Regions from separate parts of the Streptomyces sp. NPDC008150 genome, predicted to be linked through region 3. Evidence: riboswitches for the same ligand, from Rfam matches in the RefSeq annotation. Region 3 holds a riboswitch; each other region holds the start of a gene.

What was found. A riboswitch is a leader RNA that binds a small molecule or an ion and turns the genes downstream of it on or off. The one in region 3 is predicted to bind S-adenosylmethionine.
Region 1: another riboswitch for S-adenosylmethionine. It lies ahead of ACFZA0_RS25125 (putative leader peptide); the one in region 3 lies ahead of ACFZA0_RS03885 (aminotransferase class V-fold PLP-dependent enzyme).
Region 2: another riboswitch for S-adenosylmethionine. It lies ahead of ACFZA0_RS24760 (ABC transporter permease subunit); the one in region 3 lies ahead of ACFZA0_RS03885 (aminotransferase class V-fold PLP-dependent enzyme).

What each region holds. Positions count from the first base shown of each region.
Region 1 covers NZ_JBIBHJ010000011.1:28,299-35,501, forward strand. Annotated here, with positions in the region: gene ACFZA0_RS25120 (MFS transporter) at 1-707, opposite strand, end outside; SAM riboswitch class IV at 1,347-1,459, shown strand; gene ACFZA0_RS25125 (putative leader peptide) at 1,492-1,611, shown strand; gene ACFZA0_RS25130 (ABC transporter substrate-binding protein) at 1,816-3,447, shown strand; gene ACFZA0_RS25135 (ABC transporter permease subunit) at 3,450-4,409, shown strand; gene ACFZA0_RS25140 (ABC transporter permease subunit) at 4,406-5,341, shown strand; gene ACFZA0_RS25145 (dipeptide ABC transporter ATP-binding protein) at 5,614-7,203, shown strand, end outside.
Region 2 covers NZ_JBIBHJ010000010.1:282,715-289,917, reverse strand. Annotated here, with positions in the region: gene ACFZA0_RS24785 (NtaA/DmoA family FMN-dependent monooxygenase) at 1-668, opposite strand, end outside; gene ACFZA0_RS24780 (LLM class flavin-dependent oxidoreductase) at 686-1,918, opposite strand; gene ACFZA0_RS24775 (putative leader peptide) at 1,984-2,142, opposite strand; gene ACFZA0_RS24770 (transporter substrate-binding domain-containing protein) at 2,287-3,306, opposite strand; gene ACFZA0_RS24765 (ATP-binding cassette domain-containing protein) at 3,417-4,214, opposite strand; gene ACFZA0_RS24760 (ABC transporter permease subunit) at 4,211-5,212, opposite strand; SAM riboswitch class IV at 5,622-5,730, opposite strand; gene ACFZA0_RS24755 (glutathione S-transferase C-terminal domain-containing protein) at 5,797-6,693, opposite strand; gene ACFZA0_RS24750 (putative leader peptide) at 6,916-7,080, opposite strand.
Region 3 covers NZ_JBIBHJ010000001.1:890,039-897,241, forward strand. Annotated here, with positions in the region: gene ACFZA0_RS03875 (cytochrome b N-terminal domain-containing protein) at 1-1,552, shown strand, start outside; gene trpD (anthranilate phosphoribosyltransferase) at 1,721-2,785, shown strand; SAM riboswitch class IV at 2,919-3,035, shown strand; gene ACFZA0_RS03885 (aminotransferase class V-fold PLP-dependent enzyme) at 3,227-4,675, shown strand; gene ACFZA0_RS03890 (Lrp/AsnC ligand binding domain-containing protein) at 4,779-5,060, opposite strand; gene ACFZA0_RS03895 (rhomboid family intramembrane serine protease) at 5,057-5,818, opposite strand; gene ACFZA0_RS03900 (hypothetical protein) at 5,975-6,214, shown strand; gene ACFZA0_RS03905 (NYN domain-containing protein) at 6,247-7,203, shown strand, end outside.

The DNA.
Region 1 (7,203 bases), on a different contig from region 3:
AAGACGGTGAAGACGCCCACGAGTTCGGGCCGTGAGCCGACGTACCGCAGTCCCTCCCCACCCGCCTTCCGCCACGGCGGCGGGGCGGCCGCCGGGGCGTCCGCGGCCCTCGGCCGGATCGACGCCACGCCCGCCAGGACGGCCGCGAAGGAGGCGGCGTTCAGGGCGAACACCCAGCCGGTACCGATCACCCCGATCAGCACACCGGCAACGGCCGGGCCGATCAGCCGGGCGGCGTTCAGCGACAGGATGTTCAACCCGGCGGCCCTGGGGATCAGCGGCCGGCCCACCAGTTCCCTGACGAAATACAACCTGGCCGGGTTCTCCACGGTGAACACCGCGCCCAGCGCGAAGGACAGCACGTACAGCAGCCAGAGCGGCGCGTACCCGGACAGCACCATGACGGCCAACAGCACGGCTTGCGCCGCGTACAGCGCCTGCGTCCACAGCAGCAGCCGGCGCCGGTCGTACCGGTCGGCGATCACCCCGCCCCACAGGCCGAACAGCAGCACCGGGGCGAACTGGAGCCCCGCGACCCAGCCGAGCGCCGTACCGCTGTGGGTGAGGGTCAGCACGAACCAGTCCAGCGCCACGCCCTGCATCGCGCTGCCGATGTTGGAGACCAGTCCCGTGCTCCAGTAGATCCGGTAGTCCCGGACCCGGAGCGCGGCGAACACCCCAGTGGGTTCGGCGTCGTTGACAGCCATGGGCCTTCCTTCGCCACGAGCGGCGGGCGGTCGTGGGCGGGCGGTCGCGGGGCGGGAGCGCGGTGCGCGCGGGTGGGTCCGCGCGGCGGCGGGCAGTCCGTCCGGTGTTCCGTCTCCCGTGCCGCGCGGCGGCCCGCCCCGCGTTCCTGTCCGGCGCCGCGTCCGGTGTTCCGCCCCCGTTTCGCCTCGCGGTCCGTCCTGGTGGAGGTCCGCGCGGGACGTGGGGGCGACGTGCCCCCAACAGGGCTCAGCCAGTGCTCAACCGGGGCTCGGCCGCGGCTCGGCGCGCCGGCGGCGGCCGGGACGGCGGGCCCGACGGGCGAAGGGAGGGGGGAAGCGAACCCGAACGCGGCGAACCGGCCACGTATCGGCAGAGGAGGGAAAGGGCGAACCGGGCGGGGCGGTTCAGCTACAGGTCTGGTCGAACTGATCTGCGCGGCGACCCGCCCAGAACGGGTCCAGCAGCACGGTGGGTGCCTGCCCTGCGATCTCCATGCCCCGGATCAAAGCACACGGCCTGTGCAGCGTCCACCGACCGTCCCGCCCTCTGAGACAGGACGACTTTCTTCGCGCGGGATCCCGTTTTCGGAGGCTTCCGGGCATTGACGTCCGAGGAAACCGCTCCATACGATCGCGGCCGGCATTGAGTGTCAGCGTCAAGCCCTGGCTCGCTGACCGGCAACCCTCCACCGCGGTGGGGTGCTCCAGGTGAAAGCCCGGCGGGATCACCGGTGATCCCGCAAGCGCGTGGCCCCGTCGGGGCCGGAGACCGAGGGGGGAACGCATGCGGCAGCACCACGCCGGCCAACGGGCCTCCTCCTCCGTCGCCATGGTGTTCTCCCGGCTCTCCCGGCGGCGCCACATCGACCTGAAGCGCTCCACCAGCTGTCTCTGTCACGCCTGACGCGCTTCCCCCACGCCGCCTGACGAACAGTCACCGGCCGTCGGCTCCGCACGTTTCCCGTCCCCGTGTCACCACCTGCCCAGGGCTCCGCCCCGTCGTACGCGTCCGCCGTCACCGGCGTCCGCCCGCCGGGTCCGCGCGCTCCGCGCCGGCGTGCCCGCACACGCCTGCGCACCCGGCACTCCGATTGAGGAGAACCTCTTCGTGACCGTACTTCCGGCACTCCCGGCCAGAACCACCCGATGGGCGGCGCTCACCGCCCTCCTGACCACCAGCATCCTGCTGACCGCCTGCGGCACCGGCGGTGACGGCTCGGGCAGCGGCTCCTCCGACGCCAAGCCGAAGTCCGGCGGCACCCTCACCTTCGCGGTCAGCTCCGACGCCGGCTGCGTGGACCCCCAGCAGGTCGGCAGCAACGACACCATCTACTCGGTGCGCCAGATCGTCGACTCGCTCACCGACCAGGACCCGAAGACCGGCAAGATCGTGCCGTGGCTGGCGAAGAGCTGGGAGGTCAGCGACGACGCCACCACCTTCACCTTCCACCTGCGGGAGGGCGTCACCTTCAGCGACGGCTCCAAGCTCACCGCCCAGGTGGTCAAGGACAACTTCGACGCGGTGCCCGACCTCGGTCCGCTGGCCTCCCTCGCCCAGGGCTACCTGGCCGGCCTGAAGAGCACCACCGTGGTCGACCCGAACACCGTCAAGATCACCTTCGCCGCGCCCAACGTCCAGTTCCTCCAGGCCACTTCGACGCACTCGCTGGGCATCGAATCCGCGGCGAGCGTGAAGAAGACCCCGCAGCAGAAGTGCAGCGACGGCGTCAGCGGCTCCGGTCCGTTCGTGCTGGACAAGTACTCCCAGAACCAGTCGGTCACCCTCTCCAGGCGCGCCGGCTACAACTGGGGCTCCTCGCTGTGGGCGAAGACCGGTGAGGCCTACCTCGACAAGCTGGTCTTCAAGGTCGTCCCGGAGGCGGGCGTGCGCTCCGGCAGCCTCCAGTCCGGCCAGGTCGACGCGATAGGCAGTGTCGGCAAGGCCGACGAGACCGCCCTCCAGGGCGGCCAAGTCAACCTTCAGCGCCGCGCCAACCCCGGTCTGGTCTTCGGCCTGACCGCCAACAGCTCCCGTCCCGCGGTGAAGGAGACCGCGGTGCGCCAGGCGATCAGCTACGCCCTGGACCGCAAGGAGATCGCCTCCACGGTCTTCCCTACCGGCACCCAGCCGGCCACCAGCGTCCTCGCGCACACCACCCCCGACTACACCGACCTCTCCTCGGAGCTCACGACGGACCCCGCCAAGGCCAAGTCCCTGCTGGACGCGGCCGGCTGGAAGGCCGGCAGTGACGGCATCCGTGCCAAGGGCGGCAAGAAGCTCAGCCTGAGCATCGTCTGGATCCCCAACGCGGCCACCAACCAGCCCGCCCTGGAGCTGATCCAGCAGCAGCTGAAGGCCGTCGGCATCGGCACCACCCTCAAGCAGGTCCAGCTCCCGCAGTTCGCGACCGTGCTGGCGGGCGGCGACTTCGACCTCTCCTGGGGCAACGTGACCCGGGCCGACCCGGACATCCTGCGCGGCCAGTTCTCCACCAGCCTCACCAACTTCTACCGCCTGCCGAAGAGCCCGCTGGACACCACCCTGTCCGAACAGGCCGGCGCCGCCGACACCGCCAAGCGGTCCCAACTGGTCGCCGACGCTCAGAAGGAACTCATCGAAAACGCCTACACGGTCCCCGTGGTGGAGCTCCAGACCCAGCTGGGCGTGTCCAAGAAGGTCCACGACCTGAAGTTCGACGCCTCCAGCCGGATCCAGCTGCACGACACCTGGATCGGCTGACCGTGCGCCGCTACGTGGTCAAACGTCTGGCCCAGGCGGTCGGCGTCCTGTGGGCGGCCTACACGGTGGCCTTCCTGGTCCTGGACTACCTGCCCGGCGACCCGGTCACCGCGATGGCCGCGGGCGGCCTCGACTCCGGGCCGGTCGACCCGGAGCGGCTCGCCGCCCTGCGCCACCAGTACGGCTTCGACAAGCCCGTACTGCTCCAGTACGCGGACTACCTGGGCCGGGCGGTGCGGGGCGACTTCGGGGACTCCGTCTCCACCGGCCGCCCGGTCACCCGGACCCTGGCCGACGCCCTGCCGCAGACGCTCCAACTGACCGGCGCCGCCCTGCTCCTCGCGGTGCTCCTGGGCGGCGGCCTCGCGGTCGCCGCCACTTACACCTCCCGGCGGTGGCTGCGGCAGTTCCTGCTGTCGCTGCCACCGCTGGGGGTGTCCGTCCCCACCTTCTGGGTCGGCCTGCTGCTGGTGGAGGCGTTCTCCTTCCGGCTGCACTGGTTCCCGGCGTTCGGCAACGACGGGGTGCCCGGCCTGGTCCTGCCGGCCCTGACCCTGGCCGTCCCGACCGGTGCCCAGATCGCCCAGGTCCTGGCCAAGAGCCTGCTCACCGCGCTCGACCAGGCGTACGTCGAGACCGCGCGGGCCAAGGGCGCCGGGCGCACGCGAATCCATCTGCGGCACGCGCTGCGCAACGCCTCGCTGCCCGCCCTGACCGTCGTCGGACTGCTGGTCGGCCAGCTGATCGCCGGCTCCGTGGTCGTGGAGACGGTGTTCTCCCGCGACGGCCTCGGCCGGGTGACCGCCTCGGCGGTCACCGTCCAGGACATCCCGCTGGTCCAGGGAGTCGTGCTGTTCGGCTCGCTGATCTTCGTGGCGAGCAACCTGCTCGTCGACCTCGTCTACCCGCTGCTCGACCCTCGGATCGTGGTGGCCTCCGGCAGAAAGGCGCGCCTCGCATGAGTCAGAGCCTTCTCGGCGACCCGGCCGAGACCGCCCTCGCCCCGGCCCGGCAGGCCGGTCCGCAGACGGAGGCCCCCGCCCCCGGACCGGCGCGCCGCCGCCCCGACGTCCGGGAGGTACTGCGCTTCCTGGGCGGTCGCCCCGGCCTGCTGCTGTCCGTCGTCATCCTCGTCCTGATCGTCCTGGCCTCCTTCCGGCCGGACCTGTTCACCTCCCAGGACCCGCTGAAGGGCGTGCCCTCGCACAACTTCAGTGCCCCGAGCGCAAGTCACTGGTTCGGCACCGACGAACTCGGCCGGGACGTCTTCTCCCGCGTCGTCCACGGCGCCCAGCTCTCCCTCAAGGCGACCCTGATCGCGGTGCTGGTCGCGTTCGTCGTCGGCGGACTGCTCGGCGTGGTCGCCGGGTTCGTCGGCCGCTGGGTGGACGACGTGCTGATGCGGTTCGTGGACGTCCTGCTGTCCATCCCCGCACTGTTCCTCTCCCTCGCCCTGGTCACCGCGCTCGGCTACGGCACGGTGAAGGTGGCGGTCGCGGTCGGTATCGCCAGCGTCGCCTCCTTCGCCCGGGTGGCGCGGTCCGAGGTGCTGCGAGTGCGGCAGGCGGTGTTCGTGGAGGCGTCCCGCTCCTGCGGCGCCCGCTGGTACTCGGTCCTCGGCCGGCACGTCCTGCCCGGCGCGGCCGGTCCGGTGATCGTGCTCGCCACCCTCGACTTCGGCACCTCGATCCTCGCCGTGTCGGCCCTCAGCTTCCTCGGCTACGGCGCACCGCCGCCCGCCCCCGAGTGGGGGACGCTGATCTCCGAAGGCCGCAACTACCTCGCCAACGCCTGGTGGCTGACCGCGCTGCCCGGCCTGGCCATCGCCGCGACCGTCCTCGCCACCAACCGGGTGGCCCGGGCCCTCGACGGCGAATGGGCCCGTCGGCGATGACCGCCGCGCAGCGGGGGCCGCGGCCCCAGGCGGAGATACCGGCCCCGGCCACGCCCGAGCCGGCGACCCCCGCGCCCGAGCCGGGGACCACCCCTCGGGGGGAGACCGAGTCGCCCCGGGGCGGCAGCCGTCCGGCGCCCCCGGCCGTCACCGCGCCCGGTGCCGGGAGCCCCGCCGTGGCGGCGTCCCCCGGCACCGCGCACCGGCCCGAGCTCCCGGCAGCGGGCCGCACCCCGCCCACCACCGAGAACCGACCCGGAGCGGACCAGAACATGACGAAGACACCGCAGCCCCTGCTGGAGATCCGCGGCCTGTCCGTGTCGTACCGCACCCGGGGCGGCACCGTCCCGGCCGTCCGGGGTGTCGACCTCGACGTGTGGCCCGGCCAGGTCACCGCCGTGGTCGGCGAGTCCGGCTCGGGCAAGAGCACCACCGCGCACGCCGTGACCCGTCTCCTCGCGGCCAACGGACGTATCGACTTCGGCACCGTCCGCTTCGGCGGCCAGGACCTGGCGACCCTCTCCGAGGCGGAGCTGCGCCTGGTGCGCGGCGCCCGCATCGGACTGGTCCCGCAGGACCCGACCGTCTCCCTCAACCCGGTCAGGCGCATCGGCGACCAGGTCGCCGAGGTGCTGCTGGTCCACGGCCTGGCGACCCGCCGCGCGGCCCGCGAGGAGGCGGTCGCCGTCCTCGACCGGGCCGGACTGCCGGACGCCGCCGTCCGGGCCCGCCAGTACCCGCACGAACTCTCCGGCGGTATGCGCCAGCGCGCGCTGATCGCCGTCGCCATCGCCGCGAACCCCCGCCTGATCATCGCCGACGAGCCGACCAGCGCCCTCGACGTCACCGTGCAGCGGGTCATCCTCGACCACCTCCAGCACCTCACCAAGACTTCCGACACCGCGATCCTGCTGGTCACGCACGACCTCGGGGTGGCCGCCGACCGCGCCCAGCGGCTGGTGGTGATGTCCCAGGGCCAGGTGGTGGAGGCCGGCGAGACCCAGCGGGTGCTGTCCGACCCGCAGCACGAGTACACCCGCCGCCTGCTGGCCGCCGCCCCCAGCCTGGCCGGCGCCCGCCCCCTGCGGGCCCCCGTCTCCCGTCCCGCCGACGAGCCCGCCCCGCTGGTCGAGGCCCGCAACCTGGTCAAGGAGTTCCGGCTCCCCCGGGCCGGCGGCGAATCCCGCACCCTGCGCGCGGTCGACGACGTCAGCCTCACCCTCCGCCGCGGCGAGACCCTCGCCCTGGTCGGCGAGTCCGGCTCCGGCAAGTCCACCACCGCCCGGATGGTGCTGCGCCTCGCCGACCCGACCTCCGGACAGGTGTTCTTCGACGGTGAGGACGTCACCACCGCCCGCGGCGCCCGCGCCCGCGCGCTGCGCCGCCGCGCCCAGCTCGTCTACCAGAACCCGTACGCCTCCCTCGACCCCCGGTTCTCCGTCGCCGAGGTCATCACCGAACCGCTGCGCTCCTTCAAGGTCGGCGACCGTGCCTCCCGGCTCGACCGGGCCCGCGAACTGCTCGACCGGGTCGCGCTGCCCGCCTCGACCCTGGTGCGCCGGCCGGCCGAACTCTCCGGCGGACAGCGCCAGCGCGTCGCCGTCGCCCGCGCCCTCGCCCTCTCGCCCGACCTGGTCGTCTGCGACGAGCCGGTGTCCGCCCTCGACGTCTCCGTGCAGGCCCAAGTCCTCGACCTGCTGGCCGAGTTGCAGGCTGACACCGGAGTGGCGTACCTCTTCATCTCGCACGACCTGGCCGTCGTACGGCAGATCGCGCACCGGGTCGCGGTGATGCGGTCCGGCCAGATCGTGGAAACGGGCTCGCCGGAGGAGCTCTTCACCCGCCCCCACGACCCCTACACC
Region 2 (7,203 bases), on a different contig from region 3:
GGGCGGCCCTGCGGGGAGCGCGGCACGTTGAACCGGCCGTGGATGTCGAAGTGCTGCCCCTCGTGGACGAACGCCCCCGCCTTCGCGTCCCGGAGGAACGTGCCGGTGGCCGCGTCGGCGGCGATCTCGTCACCGCGCCACGAGTCGAAGAGTTCGTTGGCCGTGTCCAGGAACTCCTTCGCGCGCGAGTAGCGCTCCTCCTGCGGGAGGAAGCCGCCGCGGCGGAAGTTCTCGCCGGTGAAGGCGTCCCAGGAGGTGACGACGTTCCACGCGGAGCGGCCGTCGGAGAGGTGGTCCAGGCTCGCGAACTGCCGTGCCACCTCGTACGGTTCGTTGAACGTCGAGTTGATCGTGCCGGTCAGGCCGAGGCGGTCGGTGACGGCGGCGAGCGCGGCGAGGATCGTGAAGGTGTCGGGGCGCCCGACCACGTCCAAGTCGTAGATCTTGCCGCCCTGTTCCCGCAGGCGCAGGCCCTCGGCGAGGAACAGGAAGTCGAACTTGGCGCGTTCGGCGGTCCGCGCGAAGTGCGCGAAGGAGCTGAACTCGATGTGGCTCCCGGCCTCCGGGTCGCTCCACACGGTGGTGTTGTTGACGCCCGGGAAGTGGGCGGCCAGGTGAACCTGCTTGAGGGGCCTGCCCTGTTCGTTCGTCTGGTTCGGCTTGCTCATGGGTGCGTCCCTCCGGCTCAGGCTGCGGCGTAGCGGTTGGCGGGGCGGGCGAGGCCCAGCAGCCCGCGCAGGGTGTCGGCCTCGTAGGCGGTGCGGAAGAGGCCGCGGCGCTGGAGTTCGGGCACCAGCTTCCGGGTGATCGCGGGCAGGTCGTGGCCGACGACGGCCGGCCGCAGCCGGAACCCGGTCAGCCCGGCGGCCTGGAACTCCTGGAGCAGGTCGGCGAGTTCGGACGCGGTGCCGGCGAAGACGAGGGCGTCGCCGCGGTACGGCTCCCCCGCCGCCTCGTCCAGGCGCGCGCGGCGGGCGGCCGCCTCGGCGGCGGTGTCGTCGAGGAGGACGACGAGGTCGCCGAAGACGTGCAGCGGGGTGTCGGCCCGGCCGGCCGCGCGCTGCTCGGCACGGATCTCATCGACGGTCGCACGGGCGCCGTCCGCGTCGTGCGGGGTCACGTAACCGACGTCGGCCTGCCGGGCGATGAGCCGGTACGGGACGGCCGCGTGGCCGAGCGCGGTGACGAGGGGCTGGCCCTGCGGCGGGCGGGGCGTGATGGAGGGGCCCTTGACGCTGAAGTACCTGCCCTCGAAGTCGATGTAGTGCAGCTTGTCCCGGTCGACGAAGCGGCCGGTGGCCGTGTCGCGGATCTCCGCGTCGTCCTCCCAGCTGTCCCACAGGCGGCGGACGGCCTCCACGTAGTCGTCGGCCTCGTCGAACAGGTCGGTGGTCAGCTCGCGGACGGCGGCGCCGCCCAGGTCGTCGAAGTCGACGTCGGGCAGCGTGCGGCGGCCGAAGTGGGCCGCCTCGTGGGGCCGCGCGGTGACCTGGACCCGCAGGCCGGCACGGCCCGTCGAGACGTAGTCGAGGGTGGCGATCGCCTTGGAGATGTGGAACGGCTCGGTGTGCGTCGCGATCACCGTCGGCACCAGTCCGATGTGGCTCGACAGCGGCGCGATGCGGGCGGCCACGAGCACCGCGTCGAGCCGTCCGCGGACCTGGTCGGTGCGGTCGTCGGGCTCGAAGGGGCGTGCGGTCTGGAGGCCGAGGCCGTCCTCGATGGTCACGAAGTCGATCAGTCCGCGCTCGGCCTCCGCGACCTGGTCGGCCCAGTAGCCCGCGGTGAACAGGTCGCCGGGGCGGGCGGACGGCTCGCGCCAGGAGGCCGGGTGCCAGCCGGTGCCGTCGAGGGCGACGGCCAGGTGGAGGTGTGCCGAGGCGGAGTCGGCGGCGGGTGAGGGTGTGGTTGAGGACACGGGTATGCCTTCCTGGGTCCGTGAGGGGTCGCCCGGTACGGGGGCGCGCGGCGGAGGGAAACGGGTCAGGAGCGACAGAGCGCGCCGGCGGTGCGCAGCAGGTCGATGTGCGGCCTGCCGTGCAGACGCACACGGCGGCGCGGGACCAGGGCGCGTGGGGCGGTCGCGTGCGGCAGGGGCCCGGCGGGGGCGACGGCCGCGGCGGTCGTGCGTTCCGCGTCCATGTCCGTCACCTCCGTCGTGTGCAACGCCCGCGCGTGCGCGAGGAGTTGTCCCTCCTGTACAACACCCGCTCCGACCGCCGTGTTCCCCTCCGCACGGCGGCCGGTGCGGTGACCCACCGCGCCCGGTGGGTCACTGACGGGGTGTCAGGAGTTGTCGAGGGGCAGGCCGGCCGGGTTGAGCACGGACTTGGTGACCGCCTCGTCGGAGAGGTTCCAGGCCTTGAGCCACTTGGCGTACTGGCCGTTCTTGATGAGGTGGTTGATGGCGTCCGCGACCGGCTGGGCCAGCCCGTTGCCCTTCTTCGTCGTCGCCGCGATCAGGCCCTGGAGCGAGGCGCCCGCACCCGAGAACGTGCCGGCGCTGCGGGTCGCGTTGGGCGACTTCGCCGTCTGCGTCACGTGGTAGGCGACGCCGGGGTTGGCCGCGAAGTAGGCGTCGATCTTCCCGCCGGTCAGCGCCAGGTACACGCTGTTCTTGCTGGCGTAGCGCTTGACGGTGACGTTCTTGCCCTCCTTCTTCAGCTTCGCCTGCCACTCCAGGAGGATCTTCTCCTGGTTGGTGCCGGAGTCGACGGCGACGGTCTTGCCGGCGAGGTTCTCGTAGTCGCCGTCGAAGTTCCAGGTGCTCTTCTTCGTCACCTCGAAGCCGACGTTGTCCTGGCGGTAGGAGGCGAAGTCGTACTTCTGCTTGCGCTCCTCGGTGTCGGTGATGTTGGCGAGCGCGATCTCGGTCTTGCCGCTGTCGATCCCGACGAACATGTTCTCCCAAGTGGCGTTCTGCAACTGAGGCTTGAGGCCCAGCACCGCCGCCACCAGCCGTGCCAGGTCGGGCTCGGAACCGGTGAGGGTCTTCTGGTCGGAGCCGACGTAGGCGAGCGGCGGGAAGCCGTCGGGCAGTGCGCCGACGCCGATCGTGAGCGTGCCGTCCTTCTTGACGCTCGCGGGCACCTCGGCGCTGATCGACTTGACCTCGGACACCTTGAGGGTGGCTTCCTTCGCGGCCCCGTTGGAGAGCTGTCCCACGGTCACGCTGCCCGCGGTGTCGGTCTTCGTGGCGGCGTCGCTGTCGCCCCCGCAGGCGGCCAGGGCCCCGGCGAGCGAGACGACGGCGGTGCCGGCGGTGACGGATCGGAGGAGTCTGCTGCGAAGGCTGAGGCTGGGCATGGCTGTCCTTGTCGGTGAGCGGTGAGCGGTGAGCGATGGGCGGACGGTGGGACGTGGGACGGTCTGCACGGCGGGCGGTGCGGTCGCGGCGCGGCGGCGCACCGCCGACGTCACAGGACCCGGCTGAGGAAGTCGCGGGTGCGTTCGTGCTGCGGGTTGTCCAACACCTGGGCGGGCGGCCCCTGTTCGACGATCCGGCCCTCGTCGATGAAGACGACGCGGTCGGCGACCTCGCGGGCGAACCCGATCTCGTGGGTGACGACGAGCAGCGTGGTGCCGCTGGTGGCCAGGTCCTTGATGACGGCCAGGACCTCGCCGACGAGTTCGGGGTCGAGCGCGGAGGTGGGCTCGTCGAAAAGGATGACGCCGGGCCGCAGGGCCAGTGCGCGGGCGATGGCGACGCGCTGCTGCTGGCCGCCGGAGAGCTGGCGCGGGTAGGCGTCGGCGCGGTCGGCGAGACCCACCCGGGCGAGGAGTTCGCGCGCCAGTTCCTTCGCGGAGGAGCGGTCGAGCCGTCCGGTGGCGACCGGCGCGGCGGCCACGTTGTCGAGGACGGTCAGGTGCGGGAACAGGTTGAAGTTCTGGAAGACGAACCCGATGCGGCTGCGCTGCGCGAGGATCGCGCGCTCGCTGAGTTCCTTCAGACGCTCGCCCTGCCGGCGCACGCCGATCAGTTCGCCGCCGACGCTGACGTGCCCGATCTCGGGCCGCTCCAGGTGGTTGACGACGCGTAGCAGCGTGGACTTGCCGGAGCCGGAGGGGCCGAGGATCACGGTGACCTCGCCCGGACGGACCGTCAGATCGATGCCCTGGAGCACGCGTTGGGTGCCGTACCACTTGTGGACGTCCCGGATCTCGACGGCCACGGGGGCCGTGCCGGCGGGGGCCGCGGGGGCGGTGGTGCTCATACGGCGGTCTCCTTGCGCACGCGCTCGCGCAGGTCGCCCAGGCCGGTGCGGAGCTTCTGGAACGGGGTCGGCGGCAGGGTGCGGGTGGCGCCCCGGGCGAAGTACCGCTCGACGTAGAACTGGACGACGGACACGGCGCTGGTGAGGATCAGGTACCAGACGGTGGCCACGAGCAGCAGCGGCACGATGTCGCCCGGGTAGGTGGATCCCATCGTCTGCACCGAGCCGAACAGGTCGAGCAGCGACACGTAGAACACCAGGGACGTGCCCTTGATGAGGCCGATCAGCTGGTTGACGTAGTTCGGGGTGATGGAACGCAGTGCCTGCGGCAGGACGATCCGGGTGAACTGGTAGCGCTTGGGCAGTCCCAGCGCGGAGGCGGCCTCGTGCTGGCCCTGGTCGACGGAGAGGATGCCGCCGCGGACCACTTCCGACGCGTACGCGGCCTCGTTGAGGCTGAGCCCGACGACCGCGACGGTCATGTCGGTGGCGAGGCGGGACTCGTCGAAGCTGACGAAGGACGGGCCGAAGGGCACGCCGAGGCTCAACGTCTGGTACAGAGCACTGAAGTTGTAGAGGAAGATCAGGACGACGATCAGCGGGACCGAGCGGAAGAGCCAGGTGTAGACCCAGCTCACCGAGCGCAGGACCGGGCTCGCGGACAGCCGGCAGACGGCGAGCAGCACTCCGCCGAGCAGCCCCAGCACGGCGCTGAGCGCGGTGACTTCGAGGGTGACGACGAGTCCGTCGAGGACGGTCGGCCGCAGGAACCAGTAGCGGAAGCGGTCCCACTGGTAGAAGGGGTTCGTGGCCAGCCCGTGCACGACCTGCGCCAGCAGGACCAGGACCACGGCGGTGGCGATCCACCGCCCGGGGCGTCGCAGGGGCAGGACGCGCTGCGCGACGGGGTGCGCGGCGGAGCGCTTCTCGGCGGACGCGGTTCCGGCGTCGGTCGGCTCGGCGGCCACGGATACGGCGGCGCCCGGGGGTTCACTCATGACGGCTCCAGCGGAGGCGGACTCCCCCGGGTCTGCCGTGCTCGCGTCACGTACCGGCGGCTCGCCCGCGGGGCTGTGGAAGGCATCGCGGGGACGGGACGGTCACGGAGAAACGCACGGAACCGGGGGCTGGCGGACAACGGCACACCGTCTCGGCGGTGTTCGTCGGGGATCCGGAGACTGCGGGACGGCCAGGTGCTGCGAGGAGAGGGAAACCGCGATGCGGTGTCAGCCTCGACAGCGGGCACGGCCCGGTGCGGTACACAGTGCGCTGTTGACGCGGAGCAGATCGACGGCGCGATCGGCGACGAGCGGTTCGGCGGACGGCTGTACGCAGCCCGCGGGACGGCCTGTCGCCGTCCGGGGGGCTGCGTACATGTCCGTCACCGTCACCGTTCCGGCCCGTCGGGCCTCGCGCTTACCGAATCACTTCCGGTCCGGTCGTCACCTGGGGCACCCCACCGCGGAGCGAGGGTTGCCGGTCAGCAAGCCAGGGCTTGTCGCTGACGCTCATGACCGTTCTGGGCGATAGTTAAGACAGGCGTGCGAGCGGATGTCAACGCCGGTCCACCTGCTGGTACGGCTCAGCAGTCGTCGGGGCGGGTGTCGTGCGCGGGTGAACTCCCCGCGTACGCGGCCCAGTCGAGGATCCGGACGGCGGCTCCGGCGGCCTCCAGGCCGCGGCAGCCCGCGCGGTGGCGGCGGTCGATGCCGGCCAGGTCGAGATGGGCGCCGAAGGCGGGGTGCGCGGTCAGCGCCCGCGCGTAGTCCCACAGGACGCGGTGGGCGGCGGCGCGGCGCACGGCGTCGGCGTCCAGGTGGTTGCGGTGCACGGTGTCGAGCCGCACCAGGGCCGTCCACAGTTCGATGTCGGCGGCGGTGGGCGCCTGTCCCGTCACGTGGGGGCCGGCCCCCACGAGCTGCTCGGCGGAGGCGAGGGCGGCGTCCAACTCATCGACGGCGGCGGCACGTTCGGCCTCGGTGGCGTCGGGCCGCCCCGCCCGCTGGGCGGCGCCGTCGATGCCTTCGGAGCAGAGCCGCTCGACGCTCTGGACGACGGACTCGGCGCCGCACGGGTAGAGGTCGGCGCGGCCGTCGCCGAAGTGCCGGGCGAGGTCGCGCATGATGTCGGGCGCGTGGGTGCTGACGATGCGGCCGGACCAGTCGTCGCTGAGCACCGGTTCGAGGGCGGGGCCGGAGTAGTGGTGCATGCTCGCCTCGTACAGCGGGCGCAGCACGGTGTGGCCGCCGTCGGGGCCGTCGGGCACGGCGGGCAGGAAGGTGACCGGACAGATGTCGTCGAGCGCGAGCAGCCGGTGGGCGACGGCGATGCGCAGGCCGCCCGGACAGGCCGTCGAGAGGTGGATGCGGTAGCGGCGCGGCACGGCGTAGTGGCCGCTGCGCGCGTCGCGTCCGATACGGCCGCGGAACGCGGGCACCGGGCGGCGGGACGGGTGCGCGGTGAGGTGCGTGACGGACATGGGTCTCCCGGGGTGGGGCGCAGGCGGCGCGGCATGGAGGACGGCCGGACGGCACGTCGTGGACGGCGGTTGCGGCGGTGCGGCGGGCGGACGTCCGCGGTGCGCGTCGCGCGGCGGGGCGGCGGGCCCCGTCCGCGCGCCGCGCACGCGCGGGAACGCCCGGGGCCGGCCCGTGGCGGGCGGGCGCCGGTACGTCGTCGTCCGGGCGGGAGGCGCGTCGGCTCAGCCGACGCGTCCGATCGCGCTGCAGACCCGCAGCAGGTCGATGTGGCGGCGGGAGGTCAGCAGGGGCGAGGCCGGTGCGGGCACGGCGGCCGGGGGTACGAGGGGCAGGGGCCCGCGCGGGGTACGCCGCCCACGGCCGGTGACCGCCTCGGGACGCCCCATATTTCCCTACCTGTTCACTAGGATTCCTCGACGAGTGTCGGACGGCCCGGATCACCCGTCAAGACCGCGTCCACCGATCGGTCACCGGGGCGTTCGGCCCGCCGGGCGGGGAGGGGCCGGGCC
Region 3 (7,203 bases):
CGGGATCTACTCCCTGGCCAAGGCCAACATGCGCAAGATCTTCCCCGACCACTGGTCGTTCATGTTGGGCGAGGTCTGCCTCTACAGCTTCATCATCATCATCCTCACGGGTGTGTACCTGACGCTGTTCTTCCACCCGTCGATGAACGAGGTGACGTACCACGGCACTTATGTCCCGCTCCAGGGGCAGCAGATGTCGGAGGCGTTCAACTCGACGATGCACATCTCCTTCGATGTGCGCGGCGGTCTGCTGATCCGTCAGATCCACCACTGGGCGGCGCTGGTCTTCCTGGCCGCCATGTTCGTGCACATGATGCGCGTGTTCTTCACGGGTGCCTTCCGCAAGCCGCGTGAGGTCAACTGGCTGTTCGGCTTCCTGCTGTTCGTCCTCGGCATGTTCACCGGCTTCACCGGTTACTCGCTCCCGGACGACCTGCTCTCCGGCACCGGTGTGCGCTTCATGGAGGGTGCGATCCTGTCCGTGCCGATCGTCGGCACGTACCTGTCGTTCTTCCTCTTCGGCGGACAGTTCCCGGGCGGGGACTTCGTGGCCCGGTTCTACTCGGTCCACATCCTGCTGCTGCCGGGCATCATGCTCGGGCTCGTGGTCGGCCACCTGATCCTGGTCTTCTACCACAAGCACACCCAGTTCGCGGGTCCCGGCCGGACCAACGAGAACGTCGTCGGCATGCCCCTGCTGCCGGTCTACATGGCCAAGGCCGGAGGCTTCTTCTTCCTGGTCTTCGGTGTCATCGCGTTCATCGCGGCGATCGCCACGATCAACCCGATCTGGGAGATGGGCCCCTACCGGCCGGACATGGTGTCCACCGGCGCCCAGCCCGACTGGTACATGGGCTTCTCCGAGGGCCTGATCCGCGTCATGCCCGGCTGGGAGATCAACTTCTGGGGCCACACGCTCGTCCTGGGTGTGTTCGTCCCGCTGCTGATCTTCCCGATGGTCCTGGTCGCGATCGCGGTCTACCCGTTCATCGAGTCCTGGGTCACCGGCGACAAGCGCGAGCACCACATCCTGGACCGCCCGCGCAACGCCCCGACGCGGACCGCGTTCGGCGCCGCGTGGATCAGCTGGTACTTCGTCCTGCTCGTCGGCGGTGGCAACGACCTGTGGGCCACGCACTTCCACCTGTCGATCAACTCGATCACCTGGTTCGTCCGGATCGCGTTCTTCGTCGTGCCGGTGCTGGTCTTCGTCGCCACCAAGCGGATGTGCCTGGGCCTCCAGCGCCGGGACCGCGACAAGGTGCTGCACGGCCGCGAGTCGGGCGTCATCAAGCGCCTGCCGCACGGTGAGTTCATCGAGATCCACGAGCCGCTCAGCCAGGAGCAGCTGCACACGCTCACCGCGCACAACCAGTACGCGCCCGCCGAGATCGGTGCCACCACGGACGAGAACGGCGTCGAGCGCAAGGTGCGGGCGCCGGAGAAGCTCCGGGCCAAGCTGAGCAAGTCGTACTACGGCGAGGACGGGCAGATCGCGAAGCCCACCTCGGAGGAGTACAAGGAGATCACGAGCGGCCACGGCCACCACTGATCGTCCGATCGTCGAGGCGTCGCCACGCCACGGCGAAGGGCCCCGTCCGGTTGTCCGGGCGGGGCCCTTCGCCGTGCCCGGGGCTGGATAGGGTGGACCCGTGCCCGTCGGGACGACGGGTGCCCCGACATGTGTCCCCCGAGGGGGACGGAACCCAGGAGCGGCGAAATGAGCGCTGTGACCCCCGCTGGAGGCACTACCGCGGCGGGCCGTTCCTGGCCCCGCGTGCTCGACGGGCTGCTGGAGGGCCGCGACCAGAGCGCCGACGACACGGCCTGGGCGATGGACCGCATCATGCGCGGCGAGGCGACCGACGCGCAGATCGCCGGGTTCGCGGTGGCGCTGCGCGCCAAGGGCGAGACCGTCGAGGAGATCACCGGTCTGGTCCGGGCGATGTACGAGCACGCGAACGTCATCGAGATCCCCGGCGCCACCGTCGACATCGTCGGCACCGGCGGCGACGGCGCGAAGACGGTGAACATCTCCACCATGTCGGCGATCGTGGCGGCCGGCGCGGGGGCGAAGGTCGTCAAGCACGGCAACCGCGCCGCGTCCTCGGCGTCCGGCGCCTCGGACGTCCTGGAGCGGCTCGGCGTCAACCTCCAGCTCACCCCGAAGCGGGTTGTCGAGGTCGCGGAGGAGGCCGGGATCACCTTCTGCTTCGCGGTGAAGTTCCACCCGGCGCTGCGTCATGTGGCCGCCGCCCGCGGCCAGTTGGGCATCCGCACCACCTTCAACTTCCTCGGCCCGCTGACCAACCCGGCCCGGGTGAGGGCGCAGGCCGTCGGAGTCGCCGACGCCCGGGTCGCGCCGATCGTCGCGGGGGTGTTCGCCGAGCGCGGCAACACCTCGCTCGTCTTCCGCGGCGACGACGGACTCGACGAACTGACGACGACCGCGACCTCCCGCGTGTGGGTGGTCCGGGACGGCAAGGTCACCGAGGAGCCCTTCGACCCGCGGGACGTCGGCCTCGAACTGGTGGCCGTCGACGCGCTGCGCGGCGGCGACCCCGCGTACAACGCCGACGTTGCGCGGCGCGTGCTGGCCGGCGAGAAGGGCGCGGTGCGCGACGCCGTGCTGCTGAACACCGCGGCGGCGCTGGCCGCCCTGGACGGCGGCGACGCGCCCCTCGTGGACCGCATCCGCACGGGCATCGAGCGGGCCGCCGAGTCGATCGACTCGGGGGCGGCCGGGCAGACGCTGCAGCGCTGGGCGGCGGCCAGCAACCGCTGAACCGGCGTACCCGCCTCGTACCCGCCCCCTCGGCACCCCGCGGCCCCCTCGGACGTCCACCGTTCGAGGGGGCCGTCCCGGCATCCGGACGCGGGTTGCGCGGCGGCGGACGCCTCACGTACGTTTTTCGGCAGGTCATGAGTGACAGTCATGAGGCCCCGGCCGACTGTCCGGCAACCCTCCGTCCGTGGCGGGGTGCCCCGGGTGAAGACCAGGCGGTGGACAGCAAGGTCCACGGCAAGCGCGGACCCCTCGCGCACTCCCCAGTGCGGGGCCAGGGGTCCTGGTCACCGAGGGAGTCTCTCGTGAGCAAGCGAATGCGTTAGGGCGTCGAGCCCCCTTTCCGCACACCCTTTTCCCTTCCTCCGTGCCGTGCCCCACCCTGTCCGGGTGCGCGGGCCGCACGGCGGGCTTCGCCTTGCCGTCTCCGGGAGTTCAGCCATGTCCGTCACCGCTTCTGCCACCGCCTCCACCGCCTCCACCGCCTCCACGGCCTCCGCCGAGCTCCCCGTCGCCGCCGCCACGGCCTCCGCCGAGCTGCCCGCCGCCGCCGACCCGGCCGCCTGTGCGCCGCTGCCGGTGCTGGGCCGGGACGTCACCGTCCCGCTCGTCACGGGCGGCGAGACCACCTACGCCGCGCTCGACTACGCGGCGAGCGCCCCGGCCCTCCAGCGCGTGTGGGACGACGTGGCCGCCTACGCGCCGTACTACGGCAGCGTGCACCGCGGCGCCGGCTACCTGTCGCAGCTCTCCACGGACCTGTTCGAGAACGCGCGGCGCACCGTCGCCGAGTTCCTCGACTGCCGCGAGGACGATCAGCTGATCTTCACCCGGTCCACGACCGACTCCCTGAACCTGCTCGCGGCGGCCGTCCCCGCCGGCTGCCAGGTCTTCGTCTTCGAGACCGAGCACCACGCCTCGCTGCTGCCGTGGCGCGACGCCCGCGTCACCTACCTCAACGCGCCGCGCACCCCCGGCGAGGCCGTCGCCACCCTGGAGCGCGCCCTCGCCGCCCGCGACCCGCACGGCCCGGCCCTGGTCTGCGTCACCGGCGCCTCCAACGTCACCGGTGAGCTGTGGCCGGTGCGCGAACTCGCCGCCGCCGCGCACGCCCACGGCGCCCGCATCGTCCTGGACGCCGCGCAGCTCGCCCCGCACCACCCGGTGTCGGTGCGGGACCTCGACGTCGACTGGGTCGCCTTCTCCGGACACAAGCTGTACGCGCCCTTCGGCTCCGGCGTGCTGGCCGGCCGCGCCGACTGGCTGCGCGAGGCGGAGCCGTACCTCGCCGGCGGTGGCGCGAGCCGCCGGGTGAGCCGCCGCACCGACGGCGGAGTGGACGTCGAGTGGCACGACAGCGCCGCCCGCCACGAGGCCGGCTCGCCCAACGTGATCGGCGCCTACTCGATCGCCTCCGCCTGCAAGGCGCTCACCGAGGCCGGCTTCGACTCGCTCGTCGCCCGTGAGCAGCACCTGATCGACACGGTGCGCGCCGGGCTGGCCGGGGTGCCCGAGGTCCGTGTGCTGTCGCTGTTCGGGGACGACGCGCCCCGCGTCGGCGTCATCTCGTTCGTCGTCGAGGGCTGGAACAGCTCGCACTTCGCCGCCGCGCTGTCCGCCGAGTACGGCATCGGGGTGCGCGACGGCCTGTTCTGCGCCCACCCGCTGGTGCGCACCCTGCTCGGCAGCGACCCGCAGACCCAGGGCGAGTGCGGTGCCCCCGAGGCCGCGCCCGGCGAGAAGTCGCTCAACGCCATCCGTGTCAGCTTCGGCGCCGGCACCCCCGACGAGCACGTCGAGCGCTTCGTCACCGCGGTGACCGAGCTGGTCCGGGACGGTGCCAAGTGGCAGTACCGGACCGAGGAGGGCCGCTGCGTGCCGGCGGTCTGAGCACCCTCGCGGACCGCGTGAACGGCGGCGGCGCGGAACGGGGGCGGACCACCGCCCGCACCGTTCCGCGCCGCCGCCGTTCGAACGCTCCCGCGCCCCGCGCTCAGGCGTCGAGGCCGATCGCGAACGCCGCCTCCAGGTCGTGCTGCGAGTACGTGCGGAACGCCACGTGGGTGTCCGTCCCCTCGACGCCGGGGATCTTGCTGATCCGGCCGGGGATGACGTCCGCGAGCTCCTCGTGCTCCCGCACCCGGACCATGGCGATCAGGTCGTAGGTGCCGGTGACGGAGAAGACCTCGCTGACGCTCTCCAGCGCCGCGATCGCCTCGGCGATCTCGGGGATCCGATCCACGCTGGTCTTGATGAGGACGATCGCGGTGATCACGGCAGGTTCTCTCCCTCGGGGGCGGGCGCTGCGACGTTGTGCAGGGCGGCTTTCACTCTAGTCGTACGGCCGAATCGCACCCACGCGTAGCCGAACCCCAGCGCGAAGCCCACCACGTGCGCCAGGTACGCCACCCCGGGACCCTGCGGTGCCTGCCGGGCGGCCGTCCACTGGAGGGCGAGCCAGAACGGCAGCACCACCCACGCCGGGAAGCGCAGCGGCAGGAAGAGCAGGAACGGCAGCAGGCTCGTCACCCGGGCCCGGGGGAACAGCGCGAGGAAGGCGCCGAGGACCGCCGAGATCGCACCGGACGCCCCCACCAGGGTCTGCTCGGAGGAGGCGTTGGCGATCGCGTAGCCGAGCAGCGCCAGGCCCCCGCAGACCAGGTAGAACAGCGTGTACTCGACCCGGCCCATCCGCTCCTCGGTCAGCACGCCGAAGACGTAGAGGAAGAGCATGTTGCCGAGCAGGTGCACCCAGCTCCCGTGTACGAACAGGGCGGTCAGCGGTGTCACCAGCGAGCCGGGCGACCCCTCGAACAGTTCGGCGGGAATCACGCCCCAGCGGCGGAAGCAGGCCTGCTGCGCGGCCGCCAGCGCGTCCCCCGTGCCGTACGCCGGGTCGAGTCCCGACGACGGGCCGACCGCGAACACCAGGCAGCACAGGGCGATCAGCCCGTACGTCACGGGCGCCGCCGCGAACCGGCCCGCCCACGGGCCCCGCCCGGTCCACCCGCTCCACTTACCGATGCCGATCATGCCTACAGAGCATGACGTAACGGGACGCGTGCGGACGGACCGCCTCGCCGCCGCGGACGGCCGAGCGGCGAGTACCCGCCAGGCCGTAGGGTTACGAGCCACACACGCGGGAGAGACCGGCGTGTCACGGACACCAGAAGGAAGCGAACAGCCACGATGACGGTTCCCCTGCCGACCGCCGCGACGCGGTGGCGCTGCACGCTCTGCGGAAATCTCACCCGTTTCGACGTGACGCGCTCCTCGAAGGTCGTGGAGTACGTCCACCTCGACCTCGCGGGCGAGCCGAACGTCGAGGAGCGCGAGGTGGTCAGTGAGACCATCGACTCTGTGCGCTGCCGTTGGTGCAACGCGGTGGACAAGGTGGAACTCGTGGACAGGCCGGGCGCCGGCTCCTGACGGAGCGGGCCCCGCGAACATTGGGGTGACGGATGGTGGAGAGCGCTGGCGGGGGGCCGGAGGACGGCCCCGCCGAGATGCTCGACCGTCCGCTGCCCGACGGCGTGCGGCGCCGGGTGGTGCAGATCGTCTCCGACGGCTTCGGCGGCCTGACGGTCGCCGAACTGCCGTCCCAGCTGCGGCAGTACGCGCGGTTCGCGCCGAACCGGCGGGCCAGGTTCGCCGGTAACGCCATGGCCGCGGCCCTGGAGACCGAACCGCTGTTCCGCCAGCGCATCGGCGAGCGTCTCAGAGAGGCGCAGCCGGAGCTGTGCGGCGCCCTCGACGCCGGTTCGCCGCCCCCGGCCGCGGACCCGCTGGACGTGGCGGCCGCGGCCTACGTGCTGCGGCCCACGGGCTGGGTGAAGCTCGTGACCGCCGCCGGCGAGGAGGCGCAGCGGGCGGACGCGGAGCGCGTCGAGGAGGAGACCCGGGCCGAGGTGCGGCGTCTCCAGGAGGAACTGGCCGCCGCCCGGGACGCGGTGCGCGCCGAGACGGAGCGGCTGCGCGCGGAACTGGACGTCTCCCGGCGGGAAGCCGAATCGCTTCAGCGCAAGCTGCGTGCCGCGCTCAGTGACGTCAAGCGCGGCGAGGCCGCGCTGCGCAAGCTGCGCGCCGAGGCCGAGACGCAGCGCGCCGAGGGCCAGGGCCGGGTGTCCGCCGCCGAGAGCGAGAGCCGCCGCCTCAAGTCCCGTCTGGGGGAGGTCGAGGCCACCCTGGAGGCCACCCGGCGCGCGGCCCGCGAGGGACGCAGCGTCGAGGACGTGCGGCTGCGGCTGCTGCTCGACACGGTGCTGGACGCGGCGCAGGGGCTGCGCCGCGAACTGGCCCTGCCGCCCGTGTCGGTGCGGCCCGCGGAGACCGTGGACGCGGTGGAGCCGGGCCGGATGACCCCGAAGGACATCGCGGCGCGGGCGCTGTCCGAGCACGACCCCGCGATCCTCGACCAG